2 regions of the Halomonas garicola genome follow, and region 2 is predicted to be linked to the other one. Evidence: predicted binding sites of a transcription regulator. Region 2 holds the regulator's gene; the other holds the start of a gene.
The links. Region 2 encodes LexA, which represses DNA repair genes until DNA is damaged. Its sites were predicted from a motif close to TACTGTNTANNTANACAGTA; they were not measured.
Positions count from the first base shown of each region.

Region 1: recN (DNA repair protein RecN) is a predicted target of LexA. The motif match lies at 8,860-8,879, and genes of this name have one in related genera.

Region 1 covers NZ_AP043931.1:374,911-386,743, reverse strand. The annotation lists gene carB (carbamoyl-phosphate synthase large subunit) at 1-1,282, opposite strand, end outside; gene carA (glutamine-hydrolyzing carbamoyl-phosphate synthase small subunit) at 1,376-2,524, opposite strand; gene dapB (4-hydroxy-tetrahydrodipicolinate reductase) at 2,863-3,672, opposite strand; gene ACZ46Y_RS02180 (DMT family transporter) at 3,761-4,642, opposite strand; gene dnaJ (molecular chaperone DnaJ) at 4,726-5,874, opposite strand; gene dnaK (molecular chaperone DnaK) at 5,987-7,915, opposite strand; gene grpE (nucleotide exchange factor GrpE) at 8,068-8,736, opposite strand; gene recN (DNA repair protein RecN) at 8,949-10,622, shown strand; gene ilvN (acetolactate synthase small subunit) at 10,822-11,313, opposite strand; gene ACZ46Y_RS02150 (acetolactate synthase 3 large subunit) at 11,313-11,833, opposite strand, start outside.
Region 2 covers NZ_AP043931.1:1,442,676-1,454,508, forward strand. The annotation lists gene ACZ46Y_RS07100 (ribonuclease J) at 1-1,089, opposite strand, end outside; gene ACZ46Y_RS07105 (energy-coupling factor ABC transporter permease) at 1,321-1,992, shown strand; gene lexA (transcriptional repressor LexA) at 2,017-2,664, opposite strand; gene ACZ46Y_RS07115 (TetR/AcrR family transcriptional regulator) at 2,879-3,544, shown strand; gene ACZ46Y_RS07120 (hypothetical protein) at 3,555-3,818, opposite strand; gene ACZ46Y_RS07125 (L,D-transpeptidase) at 4,017-4,544, shown strand; gene nagZ (beta-N-acetylhexosaminidase) at 4,637-5,656, shown strand; gene ACZ46Y_RS07135 (hypoxanthine-guanine phosphoribosyltransferase) at 5,771-6,349, shown strand; gene ppsR (posphoenolpyruvate synthetase regulatory kinase/phosphorylase PpsR) at 6,378-7,211, opposite strand; gene ppsA (phosphoenolpyruvate synthase) at 7,474-9,846, shown strand; gene ggt (gamma-glutamyltransferase) at 9,927-11,747, shown strand; gene ACZ46Y_RS07155 (glycerophosphodiester phosphodiesterase family protein) at 11,753-11,833, opposite strand, start outside.

The DNA.
Region 1 (11,833 bases), 1.1 Mb from region 2:
GCTCGCCCTTGATCCGGGCCATGGCCTCGTCGGTGAAGTGGGTGACGATGGGATCCAGGCCGTCGACGCCGGTTTCCAGCCCGCGCAGCGCCTTCTGCAGCGACTCCTGGAAAGTCCGGCCGATGGCCATGACCTCGCCCACGGACTTCATCTGGGTGGTCAGGCGGTCGTTGGCCTGGGGGAATTTCTCAAAGGTGAACCGCGGAATTTTGGTGACCACGTAGTCGATGGACGGCTCGAACGACGCCGGGGTGCGTCCGCCGGTAATGTCGTTGGAAAGCTCGTCCAGGCTGTAGCCCACCGCCAGCTTGGCGGCGATTTTGGCAATGGGGAAACCCGTCGCCTTGGAGGCCAGCGCCGAGGAGCGCGACACCCGGGGGTTCATCTCGATGACCACCACGCGGCCGGTATCGGGATCCACGCCAAACTGCACGTTGGAACCGCCGGTTTCCACGCCGATCTCACGCAGCACCGCCAGGCTTGCGTTGCGCATAGCCTGGTATTCCTTGTCGGTCAGCGTTTGCGCCGGCGCCACGGTGATGGCGTCGCCGGTGTGCACGCCCATGGGATCGAAGTTCTCGATGGAGCAGACGATGATGCAGTTGTCGCGGTGATCGCGCACCACCTCCATTTCGTACTCTTTCCAGCCCAGCAGCGACTCGTCGATCAAGAGCTCGTGGTTGTTGGAGAGGTCGAACCCGCGGTGGCAGATCTCCTTGAACTCTTCCTTGTTATAGGCCACGCCGCCGCCGGATCCGCCCATGGTGTAGGACGGGCGGATAATGGTGGGAAAGCCAAGCTCCGCCTGGATCTCCCAGGCCTCGTCCATGGTGTGCGCGACCTTGGCCTTGGGGCATTCGAGGCCGATGTTCTTCATCGCCTTGTCAAACAGGTCGCGGTCTTCGGCCTTGTTGATGGCGTCGGCGTTGGCGCCGATCATCTCTACGCCGTGCTTGCCCAGCACTCCCTGCTTGTCCAGCTCCAGCGCGCAGTTGAGCGCGGTTTGGCCGCCCATGGTGGGCAGGATGGCGTCCGGGCGCTCGGCCTCGATGATCTTCTCCACCGCCTGCCAGGTAATCGGCTCGATGTAGGTGGCGTCGGCCATGACCGGGTCGGTCATGATGGTGGCCGGATTGGAGTTGACCAGAATGACGCGATAGCCCTCCTCGCGCAGCGCCTTGCACGCCTGGGCGCCGGAGTAGTCGAATTCGCAGGCCTGGCCGATGACGATCGGGCCAGCGCCAATGATCAAGATACTGTTGATGTCGGTACGCTTAGGCATAACGGTTCCCGCAGAAAAATGACGATGAGCAACAAGATAACGGCGTAAACAGCAGCGGCGCCGGTCAGGGCGCCGGTCAGGGCGCCGCGGGCCCTAGCGGCGCGCCTGCATCATGGCGATGAAGCGATCGAACAGCGGCGCCACGTCGCACGGGCCGGGGCTCGCCTCCGGGTGCCCCTGAAAGCTGAACGCCGGGCAGTCGGTGCGCTCAACGCCCTGCAGCGTGCCGTCAAACAGCGACCGATGGGTGGGCCGCAGGGTATCCGGCAAAGTGGTTTCGTCCGAAGCGAAGCCGTGGTTCTGGCTGGTGATCATCACCCGCCCGGTGGCCAGGTCCTGCACCGGATGGTTGGCGCCGTGGTGGCCGTGGTTCATCTTCACCGAGCGCGCGCCGCTGGCCAGCGCCAGCAGCTGGTGGCCAAGGCAGATGCCAAACAGCGGAATGCGGGTGTCCAGCAGCTCTTCGAGCGCCCGAATGGCGTAGTCGCAGGGCTCGGGGTCGCCCGGGCCGTTGGATAAAAAGATGCCGTCCGGCTCAAGCGCCAGCGCCTCGGAGGCCGGCGTCTGCGCGGGCACCACGGTCACCCGGCAGCCGCGCGATACCAGCATGCGCAGAATGTTGCGCTTGACGCCGTAGTCGTAGGCAACCACGTGGAACGGCCGCTCGATGCTCTCGCCGGCCTGATAGCCTTTTCCCGGCGACACCCACTCGCCCTCGCTCCATTCGTAGGACGACTGGCAGCTGGCCACCTTGGCCAGATCCATCCCCGCCAGGCCGGGAAACGCCCGGGCGGCGGCCAGCGCGCGCTCCACCGCGTCGTCGCCTTCGGCTTCCCGGCCCGCGAGAATGGCGCCGTTCTGGGCGCCCTTGTCGCGCAGCAGGCGCGTCAGCCGGCGGGTGTCGATCTCGGCAATGCCCAGCACGTTCTGGCCTTTCAGGTAGTCGGAAAGGCTCTGCTCACAGCGGAAGTTGCTGGCGGCAAGCGGCAGGTCGCGGATGATCAGCCCGGCGGCGGCAATGGCGCCGGACTCCACGTCGTCGCTGTTCACGCCGGTGTTGCCGATGTGGGGGTAGGTCAGCGTGACGATCTGGCGGGTATAAGACGGGTCGGTGAGGATTTCCTGATAGCCGGTCATGGCCGTATTGAAGACCACCTCGCCGCTGGTTTGCCCCTCGGCGCCAATGGCGATGCCGCGGAACACGCTCCCGTCCTCAAGCGCCAGAATCGCGGGTTCGTTCAATGCGGGGTTATTCAAGACAAGTCCTCCCAAGGCTGGTGAAAACACCCCTGTCACGACAGCGGCATCCGTCATAGCGGCGTTTGCGTTACAAACGTCGGGTCGTAAAAAAGCGGGACGAAGCCGATTGGAAATAAACCGGTTTCATCCCGCTTGCTGTTCTTCGCCAAAACGGCCCGGCCGCGGCGACCTCTTCTCCGGCCGCCAGGCCGGCCTGCGCAACAAGCGCGGCTGTGTGAACCACTCGACCAAAATCTTAGGGATGCTACAGGATATGAGCCAAAGACGCTAGCCCCGGATACCCCCGATGAAGCCATTGCAGTAAAGCCACGGCAGCGCGGTTATGCCTCTAAGGCAAGCACATCCTGCATACCGTAGCGGCCGTTGGGCTTTTGGGCGACCCAGCGGGCGGCGCGGACGGCGCCCTTGGCGAAGGTCATGCGGCTGGAGGCCTTGTGGGTGATTTCGATGCGTTCGCCTTCGGTGGCGAACATCACGGTGTGCTCGCCGACGATGTCGCCGGCGCGGACGGTAGCAAAGCCGATTTCCTCGTCGCTGCGCGGGCCGCACTGGCCGACGCGCTCGAACACGCCGTGCTCTTTCAGGTTGCGGCCCAGGGCGTCGGCCATGACCTCGCCCATCTTCAGCGCGGTGCCGGAGGGGGCGTCGACCTTGTGGCGGTGGTGGGACTCGATCACTTCGATGTCGTAGCCCTCGTCGCCAAGCGCACGGGCGGCGGTTTCCAGCAGTTTGAGCGTGAGGTTGACGCCGACGCTCATGTTCGGGGCAAACACCATGGGCAGGCGCTCGCGGTAGCCGTCGAGAGTGGCGATATCATCGTCGCTCATGCCGGTGGTGCCGATGACGATGCGCTTGTCGTGCTCGGCGCAGAACGCCAGGTTCTCAAGCGTAACGGCGGGCGCGGTGAAGTCGATGAGCACGTCGAAGTCGTCGACGCAGGCATCGAGGCTGTCCACGGCGGTCATGCCTTTTTTGCCCAGCCCGGCAAGCTCGCCGATATCCGTGCCGGCAAGGGAGCTTCCGGAGGCAACAATGCCGGCGGCAAGAGTGGCGTCGGCGTCCTGCTCGACGGCGTTGACCAGGGTGCGGCCCATGCGGCCGGCGACGCCGACAATGGCAATACGGGTCATGTAGGCTCCTGCAAAAAGGTAAACAAGAAGGAAACGGCAGCGGGTAAAAGCGTCTGCCCAGTGTAACAAAACCCGGCGCCTGGCCGGGTCAGCGCGCCGCCCTGCCGCTGGCGAGCAGCGCGATGGTCAGCACTACCAGCGCGCTTCCGGGCAGCCATACCCAGCTGATCGTCTCCGGCGACTGGGCAAACAGCAGCAGCATGGAAACAAAGGGCACCAGATAGCCGTAGGCGGTAACCGCTCCCGGCGTCAGCGCGGCGGTGGCATGCTGCATCAGCCAGAAGGTCAGCGCGCTGGAGCCCAGGCCCAGATAGATCAGCAGTAGCGCATCGCTCAGGCTCATAAGAGCAAGTGCGCCAACGGGCTCAAGCGCCAGCCCCATGGCTCCGACCAGCCCCCCGCCAAGCACCAGACTCCAGAAGGTACGCACCGCCGCCGATGCCGACAGCCGGCCGCTGGCAAGCCCCCATTTGCTGATGACCGGATACAGCGCCGAGGCCACGCAGCCGAGAAAGAACACCGCTTCACCCTTGCCAAACTGCAGGGCGCCGCCCTCGATCACGGACTCGGCCACCGCCAGCAGCAGCGCGCCGCAGGCGCCCAGCAGCAAAACGGCGAGCATGCGCCAGGCGCGGCGCTCCACGCCGAGCACAAGCCCCATGGCGTAGGCCTGCAGAGGCACGGTGACGTAGAGCGTGGCCATGGAGAGCGCCGTGGCGTGATGCGCGGCCCAGAACATGGCGCTGAAAAACCCCGCCAGGCAAAGGCCCATCACCGCGTAGAGCGGAAGCGTCCGCCACGCCGGCCAGAAATCCGGCGAGCGCCGGGCCAGCCACCAGAGCCCCGCGCAGGCGACCGCAAAGCGCAGCGCGGTGAGCAAAAGCGGCGGCAGCGCGTCAAGCCAGCCCACCACCGGAAAAGAGAGCCCGACCAGAAAGGCCCACAGCAGCATGCCCGCATGTTCACGCATCATCCGCTCCCGGCAAGAATCAATAAAAAATGCCGGCACATCCGGTGCCGGCATTCAAGCGAGGATAGCATGTCAGGCTATCGTCAGGACTTCATGTCCTCGAAGAACTTTTTCACGCCGTCGAAGAAATTGGTCTTCTTCGGCGAGTGATGGTGGCTATTGCTGCTATCAAGGCTTTCCTGAAGCTTGCCCAGCAGGTCTTTCTGCTCGTCGTTGAGGTTGACCGGGGTTTCCACGACCACCTTGCACAGAAGGTCCCCCTGGGCGCCGCCGCGTACCGGCTTGATGCCCTTGCCGCGCATGCGAAACAGCCTGCCGGTCTGGGTCTCGGGCGGAATCTTGAGCTTCACCCGGCCTTCAAGCGTAGGCACTTCCAGCTCGCCGCCGAACGCCGCGTCGACAAAGTTGATCGGCACCTCGCACTGCAGGTGGCGGCCGTCGCGCTCGAAGATGGGGTGCGGCTTGATCGCTACCTGAACGTACAGGTCCCCCGGCGGGCCGCCGTTGATGCCGGCTTCGCCTTCGGCGTTGAGGCGGATGCGATCGCCGGTATCCACGCCGGCAGGAATCTTCACCGAGAGCGTGCGGGTCTCGCGAACGCGGCCTTCGCCGTTACACTTGTGGCACGGCACCTTGATGTGCTCGCCGCCGCCGTGGCACGTGGGGCAGGTTTGCTGCACGGCAAAGAAGCCCTGCTGCATGCGCACCTGGCCAATGCCGTGACACGTCGGGCAGGTCTCCTTGGTGGAGCCGGGCTCGGCGCCGTCGCCGTCGCAGCGGTCGCAGTTGATGTGGCGCGGCACGCGGATATCCACGCTGGTGCCGGCCACGGCCTGTTCGAGGTCCAGCTCCAGGTTGTAGCGCAGATCGGAGCCGCGCGCCGGCGCGTTGGGGCCGCGGCGCCGGCCGCCGCCGCCGAAGATATCGCCGAACACGTCGCCGAAGATATCGCTGAAGTCGCCGGCGCCGCCGCCAAAGCCGCCGCCGCCGAAACCGCCGCCCTGGCCGTCTACGCCGGCATGGCCGAACTGGTCATAGGCGCCGCGCTTTTCGCTGTCGGACAGCACTTCGTAGGCTTCAGACACCTCGCGAAACTTCTCGGCGGCGGTGTCATCGTCCGGGTTACGGTCGGGGTGATACTTCTGCGCCAGGCGGCGGTAGGCCTTTTTGATCTCTTTCTGATCGGCCCCTTTATCGACCCCCAGGACTTCATAATAATCGCGTTTGGACATGCGTCCCACGCCTCCTGGTTAGCTTGAGCACTGGTTAGCTTGAATACGGCCTGCGCAAACAGCAACGCGGGAGTTGCCCCCCGCGTCGCCGCCTGCTTTTACAGAAAGCGCATTACTGCTTTTTCTGGTCGTCGTTGACTTCTTCGTACTCGGCGTCAACCACGTCGTCTTCCTGCTTGGCGCCGGCGTCTTCAGCGCTTTCACCGCCGGCCTGCTGGCCTTCCTGCTCGGCGTACATCTTCTGCGCCAGCTCGCCGGAGGCCTCGGTCAGCGCGTCGAGCTTCTTCTGGATCTCGTCCACGTCGTCACCCTTGCTGGCTTCTTCAAGCTCGGTGATCGCGGTCTCGATCTTCTGCTTCTCGTCGTCGGTGGCCTTGTCGCCGGCTTCTTCAAGCGTCTTGCGCGTGGCGTGAACCATGCCGTCGGCCTGGTTGCGCAGGGTCACCAGCTCCTCGAACTTCTTGTCCTCGTCGGCGTTGGCCTCGGCGTCCTGGACCATCTGATCGATCTCTTCGTCGGTCAGACCGCTGGAGGCCTTGATGACGATGGACTGTTCCTTGCCCGTCGCCTTGTCCTTGGCGGAGACGTTCAAAATGCCGTTGGCGTCGAGGTCGAAGGAGACTTCGATCTGCGGTACGCCGCGCGGCGCCGGCGGAATGTCGGCCAGGTCAAAGCGGCCCAGCGACTTGTTCTGCGACACCTGCTTGCGCTCACCCTGCACCGCGTGGATGGTCACGGCGGTCTGGTTGTCATCCGCGGTGGAGAAGGTCTGGGTCTTCTTCGTCGGGATGGTGGTGTTCTTCTCGATCAGCGGCGTCATCACGCCACCCATGGTCTCGATACCCAGCGTCAGCGGAGTGACGTCGAGCAGCAGCACGTCCTTGACGTCGCCGCCGAGCACGCCGCCCTGGATCGCGGCACCCATGGCTACGGCTTCGTCCGGGTTGACGTCCTTGCGCGCGTCCTTGCCGAAGAACTCGGCCACTTTTTCCTGGACCTTGGGCATGCGGGTCTGGCCGCCGACGAGGATGACGTCGTCGACTTCAGACGCGGACAGGCCGGAGTCCTTGAGCGAGATCTTGCACGGCTCCAGCGAGCGGGCGACCAGGTCTTCCACCAGCGCTTCCAGCTTGGCCCGGGTCACCTTGACGTTGAGGTGCTTGGGACCGGTGTTGTCCGCGGTGATGTAGGGCAGGTTGACGTCGGTCTGCTGGGCGCTGGAAAGCTCGATCTTGGCCTTCTCGGCGGCTTCCTTGAGGCGCTGCATGGCGAGGTTGTCGCCGGACAGATCCATGCCGCTGTCGCTCTTGAACTGGTCGACCAGGTAGTTGATCAGCGCCAGGTCGAAGTCCTCACCGCCGAGGAAGGTGTCACCGTTGGTGGCCAGCACCTCGAACTGCGTTTCGCCGTCGACGTCGGCGACTTCGATGATGGAGATATCGAAGGTGCCGCCGCCGAGGTCGTAAACCGCGATGGTGCGGTCGCCGCGGGACTTGTCCATGCCGTAGGCAAGGGCTGCCGCCGTGGGCTCGTTGATGATGCGCTTGACCTCAAGCCCGGCGATGCGGCCGGCGTCCTTGGTGGCCTGGCGCTGGCTGTCGTTGAAGTAGGCCGGCACGGTGATGACCGCTTCGGTGACGTCTTCACCGAGGTAGTCTTCGGCGGTCTTCTTCATCTTCTTGAGAATTTCCGCGCTGACCTGGGGCGGCGCCATCTTGTCGCCCTTCACTTCTACCCAGGCGTCGCCGTTGTCGGCCTTGGCGATCTTGTAGGGCACCATCTTGATGTCTTTCTGCACGACCTTATCGTCAAACTGACGGCCGATCAGGCGCTTGATGGCATAGATGGTGTTTTCCGGGTTGGTCACGGCCTGGCGCTTGGCCGCCTGACCCACAAGAATCTCGCCGTCTTCGGCGTAGGCGACGACCGACGGCGTGGTGCGGCCGCCTTCAGCGTTTTCGATGACCTTGGGGCTGTCGCCGTCGAGTACCGACAGGCAAGAGTTGGTAGTACCCAGGTCAATCCCGATTATGCGTCCCATAAGAAACCTCGAATTTGTTGATGACGCGCCGTCGCGGTGGGCGGCGTCGTGACAAAAAATGGCGTCAGCCAATCTGTGCGTTGGCGATTACCGCCGGGCTGCTGTGTTATTTGGGGGTCGCCGGCGGCATTTCAAGGGCTGTTTTAGCCGCATCACTCGGCTTTTTTGCTCACCACGACCATCGCCGGGCGCACCAGGCGGCCGTTGAGCAGATAGCCTTTCTGGATGACTTCCATCACCGTATTGGGCTCCATCTCCGGATTGGGCACCATGGTCATGGCCTCGTGGACCTGGGGGTCAAACGGCTCGCCGTGGGGGTCCACCGGCTCGACGCCGAACTTGCCGAGCACGTCCAGCTGCATCTTGAGCGTCATGGAAACGCCTTCGCGGTGGGCCTCGGTGGCGTCTTCGCCCATGGCGTCGAGGGCTTTCTCCAGGCTATCGATGACAGGGAGCAGCTCCTTGACGAACTTCTCCAGCGCGAACTTGCGCGCCTTCTCGGCGTCCTGCTCGGCCCGGCGGCGCACGTTCTGCGCCTCGGCCGCGGTGCGCATCGCCTGGTCCTTGGTATCGGCCAGCTCCTGCTCAAGCTCTTCCACCCTGGCGGCGAGCATTTCCGCTTCGGGGTTGTCGCTTTCCGCCTCGGTGCTGACGGTGTCGCCTTCGTCGTCGATCACGCTGTCAAGCTCCGCCTCAGCGGGATACGGCTCGGCCTTCTCGGCAGCTGCGCGAGCCTCGGCTTCGCCTTCCGGCGTCTGGGCGTCGTCCTGGTCGTGGCGTTCCATCTCGTCGTCGAGCGGGGTCTGGGGATCTTTAGCCATCGGTGTCTCCTGAGGAAAGCGGCTGTGATTCAGCCCATTCACGTCTTGGGTCTGAGCGGTATATGGGGATCATGTGCGTCATCTCAAGTGCCGTCTTGCGTGGTATTGCGGGCAAACTTCATCTACTGTATAAAAAACCAAATACTGAATGTTCATCCACCTCTTGCCTTCTTCCGCGCTGGCAACCGCGCTCACCGGCACCCGGAGGCCCCATGCTCACCCAGCTCGCAATCCAGGATTTCGCCATCGTTGACCGCCTGGAGCTCGATATCCAGGGCGGCATGACCGCCATCACCGGAGAAACCGGGGCGGGCAAATCCATCCTTCTGGGCGCGCTGGGGCTCTGTCTTGGGAGCCGCGCCGACACCGGCAGCGTGCGCCACGGCTGCGAGCGCGCCGATATTTCTGCGCGTTTCGACATCAGCCGCCTGCCGGCAGCCAAGGCCTGGCTTGCCGAGCGCGAGCTGCCCACCGACGAATGCCTGCTGCGCCGAGTGGTGAGCGCCGCGGGGCGCAGCAAGGCGTGGATCAACGGCCAGCCCGCCGCCATCAGCGACCTGAAGGCGCTAGGCGAGCGGCTCATCCAGATCCACGGCCAGCACGCCCATCAGGCGCTGCTGCGCGAAGAGACCCACCTGGCGCTGCTCGACGACTACGCCGGCCTCAATGACGACGCCGGCGCGCTGGCCGCGGCCTTTCGCGACTGGCAGGACGCCCGTCGCAAGCTGAAAAAGCTCCGCGATCAGGGCGACGAGGTGGAAGCCCGGCGCCAGCTGCTGCGCTATCAGGTTGAGGAGCTCGACCAGCTCGCCCTGGCCGACGACGAACTGCCAAGCCTGGAAGACGAGCAGCAGACGCTGGCCCACGCCGGGGATATCCTTCGCGATACGCAGTTCGCCGCCGACTGCTGCGAAAGCGAAGACGGCGGCGCCCTTGCACTGCTGCAGCAGGCCCAGGGCCGGCTAAGCGACCTGCCGGGCAGCGACCGCGGGGCGCTGGCCAACACCCTGACGATTCTCGATGACGCCCGCATTCAGCTGGAAGAAGCGGCCAGCGAGCTCAACCACCTGGCCGCCAGCACCGAGCTTGACCCCGAACGGCTGAACTTTGTGGAAGACCGTCTGGGCGATGCCCACCGCATTGCCCGCAAGCATCAGGTGGCCCCGGAAGAGCTGCCCGGCCTGCACGCCGCGCTGCGCGCCGAACTGGACAAGCTCGACGCCGGCGACAACGACCTGGATACCCTGAGCGAAGCGGTCAACGAGTGCGGCGAGCGCTACCGGCAGCTGGCCAAGGCGCTGGGCGAGGCCCGGCGCCGCGCCGCCACGGCCTTTGCCAGCGAGGTCCAGCAGCAGCTGGCGTTTCTGGCCATGGACAAGGCGCGCTTCGAGGTGGAGCTCGAGGCCCGGAACACTCCCTCTGCCGAAGGCCTCGAACGGGTGCAGTTCTACATCAGTGCCAACCCCGGCCAGCCGGCGCGGCCGCTGGCCAAGGTGGCCTCGGGCGGTGAGCTTTCGCGCATTAGCCTGGCCATTCAGGTGGTTGCCGCCAGCCACTCGACCATCCCCAGCCTGATCTTTGATGAGGTAGACGTCGGAGTCTCCGGCGCCACGGCGGAAATCGTCGGCCAGCTGCTGCGCCGGCTAGGGGACAGCGGCCAGGTGATGACCGTGACCCACCTGCCCCAGGTCGCCGCCCAGGCCCACTCTCATCTACACATCGAAAAGCGCGCCCGGCGCAACACCACCCGCACCGAGATGGCCCTGCTGGACGAAGGCGGGCGGGTCAGCGAGCTGGCGCGCATGCTCGGCGGCGTCAATCTCTCCGACCAGACCCTGGCCCACGCCCGGGAGATGCTCCACTCAAGCCAGCGCCCGGCGCATTGATTAATCTCAACGCGACGCTGTGCGTTCTTCTCCTGTCATAGCGAGCGAAGCGTGGCTATCTCGGTTTCCTTGCTAGCGGCACAGTGAGGAGATCACCACGTCGCTTCGCGACTCGTGATGACATCGCACCAAACGTGATGTACATGCGCATGAAAAAGGCCGCTAAAAAGCGGCCTTTTGTCTACGGGGAAAGGGCTCGCTACAGCGTCAGCACCTTTTCGCCCCGGGCAATGCCGGAGACGCCGGTGCGCGCCACTTCCAAGATGCCTACCGGGGCCATGGCCTGGAGGAAGGCATCAAGCTTGGTGGCATCGCCGGTGATCTGCACGGTGTAGAGACTCGGCGTTACGTCGACCACCTGGGCGCGGAAGATGTCCGCGGTGCGCTTGACCTCGTCCCGGGCAGCGCCCAGCGCCTTGACCTTGACCAGCATCAGCTCGCGCTCGATGTGGTTGCCCTCGGTCAGGTCCACCAGCTTGACCACGTCGATGAGCTTGTTCAGCTGCTTGGTGATCTGCTCGACCACGCGGTCGTCGCCGACGGTGGTGACCGTCAGCCGCGACAGCGACTCGTCATCGGTGGGCGCTACGTTGAGCGTTTCAATGTTGAAGTTACGCTGCGAAAACAGACCGACCACACGCGACAGGGCACCCGGTTCGTTTTCCATCAGAATCGAGATGATATGACGCATCAGGTACGCTCCGTTTTAGACAGCAGCATGTCACGCATGGAGCCTAACGGCACCTGCATCGGATAGACGTGCTCGAAGGGGTCGACTTTGACATCCAAAAACACCAGCTCGTGCTTGTCGGCAAACACCCGCTCAAGGGCCGGCGCCAGCTCATCCAGGGTGTTCACCGTAATCGCGGTGAAGCCGTAGGCCTGGGTGAGCAGATGGAAGTCGGGCATCGACTCGACGTAGGAGTGCGCGTGGCGGGACTTGTAGTTCAAGTCCTGCCACTGGCGCACCATGCCAAGCGAGGCGTTGTTCAAGTTGATGATCTTGACCCCGATGCCGTACTGCTTACAGGTGGACAGCTCCTGCATCATCATCTGAAAGCTGCCCTCGCCGGTAATGCACACCACGTCGTCGTCCGGGTAGTTAAGCTTGATGCCCATGGCCGCGGGGAAGCCAAAGCCCATGGTGCCAAGCCCGCCGGAGGTGATGAAGCGCCGCGGCTTATCGAACTTGTAGTACTGCGCGGCAAACA
Region 2 (11,833 bases):
CAGCAGGTGGCGCGGCTTCAGCCAGCGGTACAGCGTTGTCAGCTCGTCCCTTGCGGGGTGGCCGGTGGCGTGCAGCGACGGGCGGTTGAATTCGTCGAACAGGGTTACGCCGAGCTGGCCGAGCCGGGTCTTGAGCCGCTCGATAGGGCGCTCGTTGCCGGGAATGGCCTTGGCCGAAAAGATCACGCTGTCGCCGGCGGTAAGCTCCATGTGGGGGTGGCGCCCCTGGGCCAGGCGCGTCAGCGCCGCCCGGGGCTCGCCCTGGCTGCCGGTGGCGATCACCACGACTTCGGCGGGCGGCAGGTAACCCAGATCATGAATGGGCACCAGCGGCGGCAGCTCTTCCAGGTAGCCAAGCCCCCGGGCCACGCCGACCATGCGCTCCATGGAGCGGCCCATCAGGCTGATGCGCCGGCCGGTCTTCTGCGCGGCCCGAGCCACGGCGACAATGCGCGCGACGTTGCTGGCAAAGCACGAGACCACCACCCGGCCTTCGCACTCGCCAAGGGTCTTGGCAAGGGAGCGGGCGACGTCGCCTTCGCTTGCCGAATGCCCGGCCACCGGGGCGTTGGTGGAGTCGCCGACGACCAGGTCCACCGGCGCCAGCGCGCGAAACTGCTCGGCGTCGATGGGTGGCCCCACCAGCGGCTCCGGGTCCAGCTTCCAGTCGCCGGTGTGCAGCGCGCGGTAGCGGCCGGCGGCAATCAGCAGCGCGCAGCTTTCGGGGATGGAGTGGGGTAGCGGCAGGTAGCGCAGGGTGAAAGGCCCAGCGGCCAGGGCCTCGCCGGGCTCGATGACGCGAATAACATCGGCGGCGAGGCCGTGCTCGGCAAACTTCAGGCGCAAAAGCCCGGCGGCCAGCGGCGTGGCATAGATCGGGCACTGCCAGTGCGGCCACAGCCAGGCCGCCGCACCGATGTGGTCTTCGTGCCCGTGGGTGATGAACAGCGCCCGGGGCGTAATGCCCAGGGTGCGGGGCGTTTCCAGGTTGGGCACCTGCAGCGGCGCCTCGGGCAGGTCCTGGCGGATCATCATGCCGCAGTCCACGGCGATCCACTCGTCGGCGTAGCCGTAAAGCGTCAGGTTCATACCGATCTCGCCGCAGCCGCCAAGCGGCAGCAGGCGCAGGGGGGAGCGGTATCGGGGACGAACGGTGACGCGTGCGGGATCCATCAGGTATAAAATGCCTTGAAAGTGGGGCTTTACTATACGGGATGGCAGGGGCCGGGCTCAATCGCCGCCGGCCGGTGCGCCGTACGCCGCGATTGGTTACACTGCGCGCGCCGCCTGTCTTTCGGATGACGTCTTACCGAGGTTGCTATGTCGTTTGCCCAAAGTGTGCTGGCCCCCTGGCTGTTGGTGCTGTGCGCGGCCCTGTGTATGGGGCTGCTGGCCTGGATCGCGACGCTCAAGCCCTGGCTTGCGCTGGTCGATGATCCCGCCCTTCAGCACCGCTGGCTGGCCGCTACGCTGGGGGTAATTCTGCTCTGGCAGCTGCGCGCTCAGGCGGTGGACTGGCTGACCCTGCACCTGGTGTTTACCACTTTGATGCTCCTGCTGTTCAAGGCGCCGCTGGCGCTTTTGAGCAACGTCATGGTCAACGTGGCGATGGTCGCCATCGGGCGCAACGAATGGACGCTTTTAGGCGTCAACGTGCTGGTAACCGGCGTGGTGCCGGCGATCGTGGTGGGGCTCATTTGGCGCTTTGTCGACCGCAAGCTGCCGGACAACGTCATGCTGTTCATGTTCATCTGCGGGTTTTTCGGCGCGGCGGCGGCGACCCTGGCCGGCGGGCTTGCCGCGGTGGGTCTGATCCTGGTGGGCAGCCAGGATGCCCAGGCGGTGATGCTGGCCAAGGAGTACGCCATGTTTCTGCCGCTTTTGATGCCGTCGGAAGCTTTCATCACCGGCATGCTGCTGATCATTTTGATGGTGTACCACCCGGACTGGGTGGCCACCTTCAACGACCACCGCTACATCGATATGCAGTAGCGGGTAAAACCACAGCGCGGTGGATTAGCTTAGCGCCTGGCCGTTGCCGCCGCGAATGACGCCCACGCCCACGCCTTCGATCTCCAGCGCCTGGGTACGCAGGTCGATATCGATGGGGGCGAAGTCGGCGTTTTCCGCCAGCAGCTGAACCCGGTGGCCCTGGCGCTTGAAGCGCTTGACGGTGACGTCGTCTTCCAGCCGGGCCACGACGATCTGGCCGTCGCGCACGCGCTCGGTGCGGTGCACCGCGAGCAGATCCCCCTCGAGAATGCCGGCGTCCTGCATCGAAAGCCCACGCACCCGCAGCAGATAGTCAGCCCTAGGCGTGAAGTACTCGGCGGGCAGCGGGCAGTAGCGGTCGATGTGCTCGGCGGCAAGGATGGGGCTGCCGGCGGCGACTTCGCCGATAATCGGCAGCCCCTGGGGGCTCTCGGCCAGCGGCTCGTCGGGCGTTTCCGAGGTGGGTACCCGTATCCCCCGGGAGGTGTTGCGGATGATGCGGATGGCCCCCTTGCGTTCCAGGGCGCGCAGGTGCTCCTCCGCGGCGTTGGGCGAACGAAACCCCAGCGCCCGGGCGATCTCGGCACGGGTGGGCGGGTAGCCGTATTCGCCCATGGTTTTGACGATGAAGTCGTAGACGTTCTGCTGGCGAGCGGTCAAACGCTGGGTCATGGAAAACTCCCGTGTCGAAAGTGCCTGGAACCGGCTGTGCCGGCCGCTTGAGCCATCGGCAGGATAAAGGGTCGGCGTATTCAGTGATCAAGTATACAGTATGGTTCTATGTCCAGTATAGCGTCCGGGCGTTGAGCGCTGCCGATTGAGCCGCACCGGGCGCTGACGTAGTATCCTCGGATGTTTTAAGCCGTCGTTGATAGAGGAGCGCCGCATGGCTCAGGCGGATACAACCACGCGCATCCTGGATACCGCCGAGGTGCTGTTCGCCGAGCGCGGCTTTGCCGAAACGTCGCTGCGCACGATTACCGGCAGGGCAGGGGTCAATCTGGCAGCGGTGAACTACCACTTTGGCTCCAAGAAAGCGCTGATCCAGGCGGTGTTTTCGCGCTACCTCGACCCCTTCTCGGTGCGCTTTCACGACGCGCTCGACACGCTTGAAGCCCGCTACCGGGGCGGCACCGTTCCGCTCGAGGTGCTGCTGGAAAGCATGGCCGAAACGGTGCTGGCGGTGCCCGCCGAGCGCGACAGCCTCAAGGTGTTCATGCGCCTTTTGGGTCTTGCTTACAGCCAGGCCCAGGGGCACCTGCGCCGCCACATTCAGCAGCACTACGGTGACGTGTTCACGCGCTTTACCGGGCTTGTGCGCCGGGCAACGCCGGATCTGCCCGATGCCGAGCGCTTCTGGCGGCTGCATTTCATGCTGGGCACGGTGATTTTTACCCTTTCGGGGCTCGATGCCCTCAAGGACATCGCCGAAAAGGACTATGCTCAGCAGGTATCCGTGCGCGACTTGGTGCGGCGGCTGCGCCCGGTGGTCGTGGCCGCCATGAATGCCCCGCTGCCCGACGAAGCACAGCCAGCCGGGGAGAATGGGTGAGCGTTCCCAGCTAAGTGGCGTTCAGATACTGCACAATGGCCTGATAGCTCGCATCTGGAAACAGCACCACATGAATGCTGGAGGCATAAATACGTCTGGAGCGGCGTAATGACTCGATGGTCTCGGCGTCCTGGCTGGCGCTTAGATAGAAGAAGTCGTCGCCTTCGACAAAGTGACTCTTGAGTCGCTTGAACGCACGAAAGGCCGTTCCCTTGGGAGCACCGCGACTTTGATCGATTTCCTTCAGCGTCCAGGCGTTAGCGTAATGAGACATGAAATACCTGCTGTTGGTTGCCAATATTCGGGTGATAAGTACGTTACGGGGTGACCGGTACGTCATGACAGGCGCGTGATCAGAGGCGTTTTGGCGCCTGGCGGCCTGGGCAATGCGGGTCACCGACCGTACCATGCGCATGCGGCTGCAAGGCCAGCAGGATACCGCTTTACGTTAACGGTTCGCAGAGGATGGATCATGCATACTCCGACACTTGGCGATCTGCCGCCGCTGCATGCGGTATGGGCAGAAATCGATATCAGCCGTCAGCAGCTGGTGCTGTGGCACGGTCGTACGCCGAAGGCGCATTTTTCCGTTTCCACCGGCGTGGCGGGTACCGGCCAGCGGGAGGGTAGCGGCCAGACGCCGCTGGGCTGGCACTACGTTCGCGCCGCCATTGGCGCGAACGCGCCCCGGGAAGCGGTGTTTCGCGGCCGGCGCCCGACCGGCGAGGTCTATTCCGAGGCGCTGGCGCAGGCGCACCCCGGGCGCGACTGGATTCTGGGCCGTATTCTGTGGCTATGCGGGCTGGAGCCGGGGCACAACCGCGGCGGCCGCGTGGATACCCAGCGCCGCTATATCTACCTGCACGGCACGCCGCCGAGCGAGCCCGTGGGCGTGGCAGAGTCCCACGGCTGCGTGCGCCTGCGGCTGGATGACCTGCTCAAGGTGTTCGAACAGGCGCCGCCGGGCACCCCGGTATGGCTACACAGCGGCGACGGCTGAGCCGGGTCGCCCTTCAGGCAGTCGGCATGCGGCGTTTTTGACAGCCGGCAGTGATCGGCTAAAATTACGCTCCCTTTTGCAGGACTCTCACCATGACGCAACCCATCGGCCCGGTCATGCTCGACCTTGAGGGCCCCACCCTTGACGCCGCCGAAGCACGCCTGCTGCGCGATCCTGCGGTAGGCGGCGTGATCCTTTTTGCCCGCAACGTCGAAAGCGCCGCCCAGGTCAGCCGGCTGTGCGCCGCCATCCGCCGCCAGCGCCCCGATCTGCTGATCGCCGTGGACCAGGAAGGCGGCCGGGTGCAGCGCCTTCGCCAGGGGGTAACGCGCCTGCCGCCCATGGCACGGCTGGGCGAGCGTTTTGCCGCCGCCCTCGAGGAGGGAACGGCGCTTGCCCGTGACACCGGCTGGCTGCTGGGAATGGAAATGGCCGCCTGTGGGCTGGACGTCACCTTTGCCCCGGTGCTTGACGTCGATATCGGCCTTTCCAGCGTCATCGGCGATCGCAGCTTTGGCAGCGATCCGGAGCACGTTGCGGTGCTGGGCGAGGCCTTCGTGCTGGGGCTGCACGAGGCCGGCATGGCGGCGGTGGGCAAGCACTTTCCCGGCCACGGCGGCGTCGCTGCGGATTCGCACCGGGAGCTGCCGGTCGACGAGCGGCCGCTGGCCGAGCTCAAGGCTCGGGACCTGGTGCCCTTTGCCCGGCTGGCCGGCAAGCTCGACGGGGTGATGCCGGCCCACGTCATCTATAGCGCCTTTGACCAGCGCCCGGCGGGGTTTTCTCCCAGCTGGCTTGGCATGCTGCGCGAGTCGCTGGGCTTCAAGGGCTGCATCTTCTCTGACGATCTGAGCATGGCCGGCGCCCGCGAAGCGGGCGACCCGGCGGCGCGCGCCGAAGCGGCGCTGAAGGCCGGCTGCGATACGCTGGTGGTGTGCAACGACCGCGAAGCCGCCAAAGAGGTGGTGGGGGTTTGCCGGGAGCGCCAGACACGGCGCCCGGCCAAGCTGCGCTACGGCCGGGCACGCCCCGAGCGTGACGCGCTGCCGGCGCTCAACCGCTGGCGCCGTACCCACGCTCGCCTCGAGGCGCTGGTAGACACCGACGCCTGACTGCGGGCGGCCGTTTTTGGCTGATTGAGCGGCTTTTCTGCTCGCCGTGCTTTTTCGACGTTCCTTGTCGATTTCCTTTCTCAACACCCAGGACCCCACATGCAAGACCTGCACATGGCCAAGCTGGATAAACACGCGCTCGAGTCTCGGGACTCGATGCGCGCGCTGATGAACGACGCCGACTGCCTGATCACCCAGGCCCAGGTGGAGCAGGCGCTGGATTGCATGGCCGAGGCCATCACCCGGGACCTGGGGGACAAGCTGCCGGTGTTCTACTGCGTGATGAACGGCGGGCTGATTACCACCGGGCATCTGCTGACCCGGCTGGGCTTTCCGCTGGAGGTAGACTATCTCCACGCGACCCGCTACCGCAGCCGGCTTTCCGGCGGTGAACTGTTCTGGCGGGTGTCGCCGGAGATCCCCATGGCCGGGCGCCACGTGGTCATCGTCGATGACATTCTCGACGAAGGCGCAACCCTGGCCGCGATTCTTGACTATTGCCAAAAGGCTCGGGCGGCCAGCGTGACCACCGCGGTGCTGGTGGACAAGCACCACGACCGCAAGGCCGTGCCCGACTTAAGCGCCGACTACTGCGGCCTGGCTGTGGCCGACCGCTACGTGTTCGGCTTCGGCATGGACTACAAGGGCTACTGGCGCAACGCCCCGGGAATCTTTGCCCCCAAGGGGCTTTAGCCGCGTCTTCCAGCGCCGCCAGCGGTGGCTAACGCGGTGAAAAGCGCCGCACAAGCCCGGTTTCGGCAATCATGCGGGTGGAGATTTCCTCCACGGAAAAGCGCGTGGTATCGATGCTGGGAATGTTCAGCGAACGGTACAGCGACTCCGTCTGCTCCACCTCCTGCAGGCACTGGTCCATGGAACTATAGCGGCTGTTGGGCCGGCGCTCGTGGCGGATGGCGGCCAGCCGGCGGGCGTCAATGGTCAGGCCGAACAGCTTGTGGTGATGCTTGGCCAGAAAGCGGGGCAGCTTCAGCACGCCGTCCTCGTCCTGGTCGTCTTCGGTGAGCGGGTAGTTGGCCGCGCGGATGCCGAACTGCAGCGCAAGATACAGCGACGTCGGCGTTTTGCCGCAGCGCGACACGCCGATCAGGATAATGTCGGCCTCGTCGTACTGGTGGGTGCGCGCGCCGTCGTCGTTATCCAGAGCAAAGTGCACCGAGTGGATGCGGTCCATATAGACGTCGTCGCTGCCGATGGCGTGGGTGCTGCCCACGCTGTAGGACGAGTGGGTGGCGAGCTCTTCTTCCAGCGGGGCGAGAAAGGTGGAGAAAATGTCGACCTTGAAGCACGGCGCGGCGCGAATGACCTCGCGAATGACCTCGTCGACGATGGTGTCGATGACGATCGGGCGGTTGCCGTCGCGCGCGGCGGTCGCTTCGATCACGCCGGCCAGCGCCTCGGCCTTTTCCACGGTGTCGATGTAGGGCTTGGTCAGCATGGTGATCTCGATCCCCCGGAACTGCGCCAGCAGGCTGCGGCCCAGGCTTTCGGCGGTAATGCCGGTGCCGTCGGAAATAAAAAAGGCGGTGCGGGTCATGTTGAGCGTCCTGATTCGTGCGGTGTGAAGCTTTCGGTTAAGGGCGGTGGCTCAGGGTAGCACGGCAGCGCCGCCGGCCGCCGACTACAAGAAAGGCGCGAATTGCCGCTCTGTTGTAAATCTCCTCCACCGCGTTAGCGATTCGACCAATGGTTAAGACGCCGGCCGGGTGTTAAGGTTGCCGGCCTAAACCGTTGGCGGCTCGGCGACCGGATGTGTCGCCGTCAAAATGTCGTGGCAAATATCAGTGCGAGGGGGTTGCGTGGAAAACTACATTCTATGGTTCGATGAACTGGGCATGGCCGATGTCGAGCGCGTCGGCGGTAAAAACGCCTCGCTTGGCGAAATGATCTCGAACCTGTCGGAAGTGGGGGTCACCGTCCCCGGCGGTTTTGCCACGACCGCCCACGCGTATCGCGAATTCCTTTCCCACGAGGGGCTGAACGAGCGCATCAACGAGCGGCTCAGCCGGCTCGACGTGGACGACGTCAAAGCCTTGGCCGAGGCCGGACGCGATATCCGCCAGTGGATCATCGATACGCCGCTGCCGCCGGCCTTTGAAGCGGCGCTGGAGACCGCCTACGCCGAGCTTCAGACGCGCCACCCCAACCTCAAGGCCGCCGTGCGCAGCTCGGCTACCGCCGAAGACCTGCCCGATGCTTCCTTCGCCGGGCAGCAGGAAACCTTCCTCAACATCGAAGGCCTGGCCAACATCAAGCGCGCGGTGCACGAAGTCTTTGCCTCGCTGTTCAACGACCGCGCGATTTCCTACCGCGTGCACCGCGGCTACGCCCACGAGAACGTGGCGCTGTCCGCCGGCATCCAGAAAATGGTGCGCTCGGAAACCGGCGCGGCGGGCGTAATGTTCACCCTGGATACCGAGTCCGGCTACCGCGACGCGGTGTTTGTCACCGCCTCCTGGGGGCTTGGCGAAACCGTCGTCCAGGGGGCGGTCAACCCCGATGAGTTTTACGTCCACAAGCCCACCCTGGCCGCGGGCCGGCCGGCGGTGCTGCGCCGCAACCTGGGCTCCAAACGTATCAAGATGGTCTACGGCGAAGACACAAGCGCCGGCAAATCGGTGGAGACCGTCGAGGTCGATCCCCAGGATCGCAACCGCTTTTGCCTGAGCGATGACCAGATCATGGCGCTGGCCCGCCAGGCGGTCACCATCGAGGAGCACTACCAGCGGCCCATGGATATCGAGTGGGCGCTGGACGGCGACGACGGCGAGCTCTACATCGTCCAGGCGCGCCCGGAAACGGTGGTCTCCCAGCAGGAAGGCGGCCGCTTGGAGCGCTTCACCCTGAAAGAGAAGGGCCGCACGCTGATCACCGGCCGGGCCATCGGCCAGCGCATCGGCAGCGGGGCGGTCAAGGTGGTGGAAAGCCCGGACGATATGGACAAGATCCACGACGGCGACGTGCTGGTCACCGACATGACCGACCCCGACTGGGAGCCGGTGATGAAGCGCGCCTCGGCCATCGTCACCAACCGCGGCGGGCGCACCTGCCACGCGGCGATTATTGCCCGGGAGCTGGGCATCCCCGCCGTTGTGGGCTGCACCGACGCCACCGAACAGCTGCACGAGGGCGTGGAGGTCACCGTCTCCTGCGCCGAAGGCGATACCGGCCAGGTCTACGAAGGCCTGCTGTCGTTTGACCGCAAGGTATCAAGCATCGACGCCATGCCCGAGCTTGCGTTCGACATCATGATGAACGTGGGTAACCCCGACCGCGCGTTCAACTTTGCCGGGCTGCCCGGCGCCGGCGTGGGGCTAGCGCGGCTGGAGTTCATCATCAACCGCATGATCGGCGTGCACCCCAAGGCGCTGATGGACTACGCCACGCTCCCCGCCGACCTGCAGCAGATCATCGATCTGCGTACCGCCGGCTACGACGACCCGGTGAGCTTCTACGTGGACAAGCTGGTGGAGGGGATCTCCACCCTGGCGGCGGCGTTTTACCCCAAGCGGGTCATCGTGCGGCTGTCCGACTTCAAGTCCAACGAGTACGAAAATCTCATCGGCGGCAAGCTCTACGAGCCCGGCGAAGAAAACCCCATGATCGGCTTTCGCGGCGCCTCGCGCTATGTCTCCGACGCCTTCCGCCCGTGCTTTGAGCTCGAGTGCCGGGCGCTTGCCCGGGTGCGCGACGAGATGGGGCTGGAGAACGTCGAAGTCATGGTGCCGTTCGTGCGTACGCCGGACGAAGCCAGGGAAGTCGTTGAGCTGCTCGCTGCCAACGGGCTCAAGCGCGGCGAACGCGGCCTGAAGATCATCATGATGTGCGAGCTGCCGGCCAACGCCCTGCTGGCGGACGAGTTCCTCGAGCACTTTGACGGTTTCTCCATCGGCTCCAACGACCTGACCCAGCTGACCCTGGGGCTGGATCGCGATTCGGGCATCGTCGCCCACCTGTTCGACGAGCGTAACGAAGCGGTGAAGAAGATGCTGGCCATGGCGATCCAGGCGTGCAAGGCTCAGGGCAAGTACGTGGGCATCTGCGGGCAGGGGCCATCGGACTACCCGGATTTTGCCAAGTGGCTCATGGAGCAGGGGATCGACTCGGTCTCGCTCAACCCCGATGCGGTGCTGGACACCTGGCTGATGCTGGCCGGGGAAACCCAACGCTAGTCAGCAGCGCTAAACGTACGCCCGGCCATGCGCCGGGCGTTTTGCTTTATACGCTTGGCCTTACACGGAGGACGATCCTCATGCCGCGCCTGGGAAACTACCTGCTGCCGCTTGGCCTGCTGCTGCCGCTTGCGGCCTCGGGCTTTGACTATCAAACGCCGGCGCTGATCCCCGAGCTGGCCTCGGGCTTTGAGGAAAAGCCCGGCTGGGCGACGAAGTCCTTTGCCGTGGTGGCTGCCAACCCGCTGGCGGCGGACGCCGGCAAGCAGATACTTGAGGCCAGCGGCAGCGCCGTTGACGCCGCCATTGCCGTGCAGATGGTGCTGGCGCTGGTGGAGCCGCAGTCCAGCGGTATTGGCGGGGGCGGCTTTTTGATGCACTTTGACGGCAGCGAGATTACCGCGTTTGACGGCCGGGAAACCGCGCCGGCAGGCGTCGATGAAACGCTGTTTCTCAACGACCAGGGCGAGCCTCTGGCGTTCAGGGAAGCCGTTGCCAGCGGCCGCTCGGTGGGCGTGCCGGGCATCGTCAGGATGCTGGAAAAGGTCCACGACGAATACGGCGAGCTTGACTGGGAGACGCTGTTCATTCCGGCCATCACCCTGGCGGAAAACGGGTTTGAGGTGAGCGAGCGGCTGCACCAGAGCCTGGCCGATGACGACCTCCTGGCGGAAGACGCGGCGGCCCGGGCGTTTTACTATCAAAAGGACGGCGAGCCCCTGGCCGTGGGCGAGACGCTGACCAACCCGGCGCTTGCCGCCATACTTGGCGATATCGCCGAACACGGCAGCGAGGCGTTTTACCAGGGCGAGGTGGCCCGGGATCTGGCCGAGCGGGTGCAGTCGCAAAAGGTGCCCGGCGCCCTGACGGTGAAGGACCTGGAAGACTACCAGGCCAAGGCGCGCGAGCCGCTCTGTACGCCCTGGCAGCAGTGGACGGTATGCGGCTTTCCGCCGCCGTCTTCGGGTCACCTGACCGTGATGCAGATCCTCGGCATGATGGACGAAGAGCCCATGGCCGAGGCGCCGCTGGATGCCGGCGCGCCCAGCGATGACTGGCTGCACCGCTTTGTGGAAGCATCGCGGCTGGCGTTTGCCGATCGCAACCGCTATATCGGTGATCCGGCCTTTGTCGAGGCCCCCGACGGCGACTGGCAGAGCCTGCTGGCGCCTGCGTATCTGGAGCAGCGCGCCGGGATGGTCGTCAGTGACGACAGCCTGGGCGATGACGCTGAGCCTGGCCATCCCGGCAAGCTTGAGGCGAGCCTGGCCACGCCGCCGCGTCAGTCGGAATACGGTACCAGCCACGTCAGCATCATCGATGCCGACGGCCACGCCGTGGCCCTGACCACCTCCATCGAGCAGGCCTTTGGCGCGCGGATATTGGCCGACGGCGGCACCGGCCTTGACGGTGGCTATCTGCTCAACAACCAGCTCACCGACTTTTCGTTCACCCCGGCCGTCGACGGCGAGTCGGTGGCCAACCGGGTGCAGCCGGGCAAGCGCCCGCGCTCAAGCATGAGCCCGACGCTGGTGTTCGAGCACGATGCACAAAGCGAGGGCGAGTACGAAACGGGCTCGCTGATAGCCACCCTTGGCAGCCCCGGCGGCGCGGCGATTATCCCCTACGTGGCGCAAACCCTTGTCGCGCTGCGCGACTGGGGCCTTGACGCCCAGCGGGCGCTTGAGCTGCCCCACGCGTTAACCCTGGGCGGCGATGTCTACGTGGAAAAGCGGCTTCCGGATATCACCCGGGAAGCGTTGCGCGAGCGCGGCCATACGCTCAGCGAGCGCGAGCTGACCAGCGGCCTGGGTGTGCTGGTCCGCCAGCCGGACAATACCCTGTTTGGCGGCGCCGACCCCCGCCGGGAAGGCGTGGTCAAGGGAGACGAGCCCGACTGACCCCGCTAGCGCCGCAGCCAGCTGTGAAACTTGAGCAGCAGCAGGCCGGCGTCGCTGAGCTGGCGGCGCTCGGCGAGCAGGGCAGC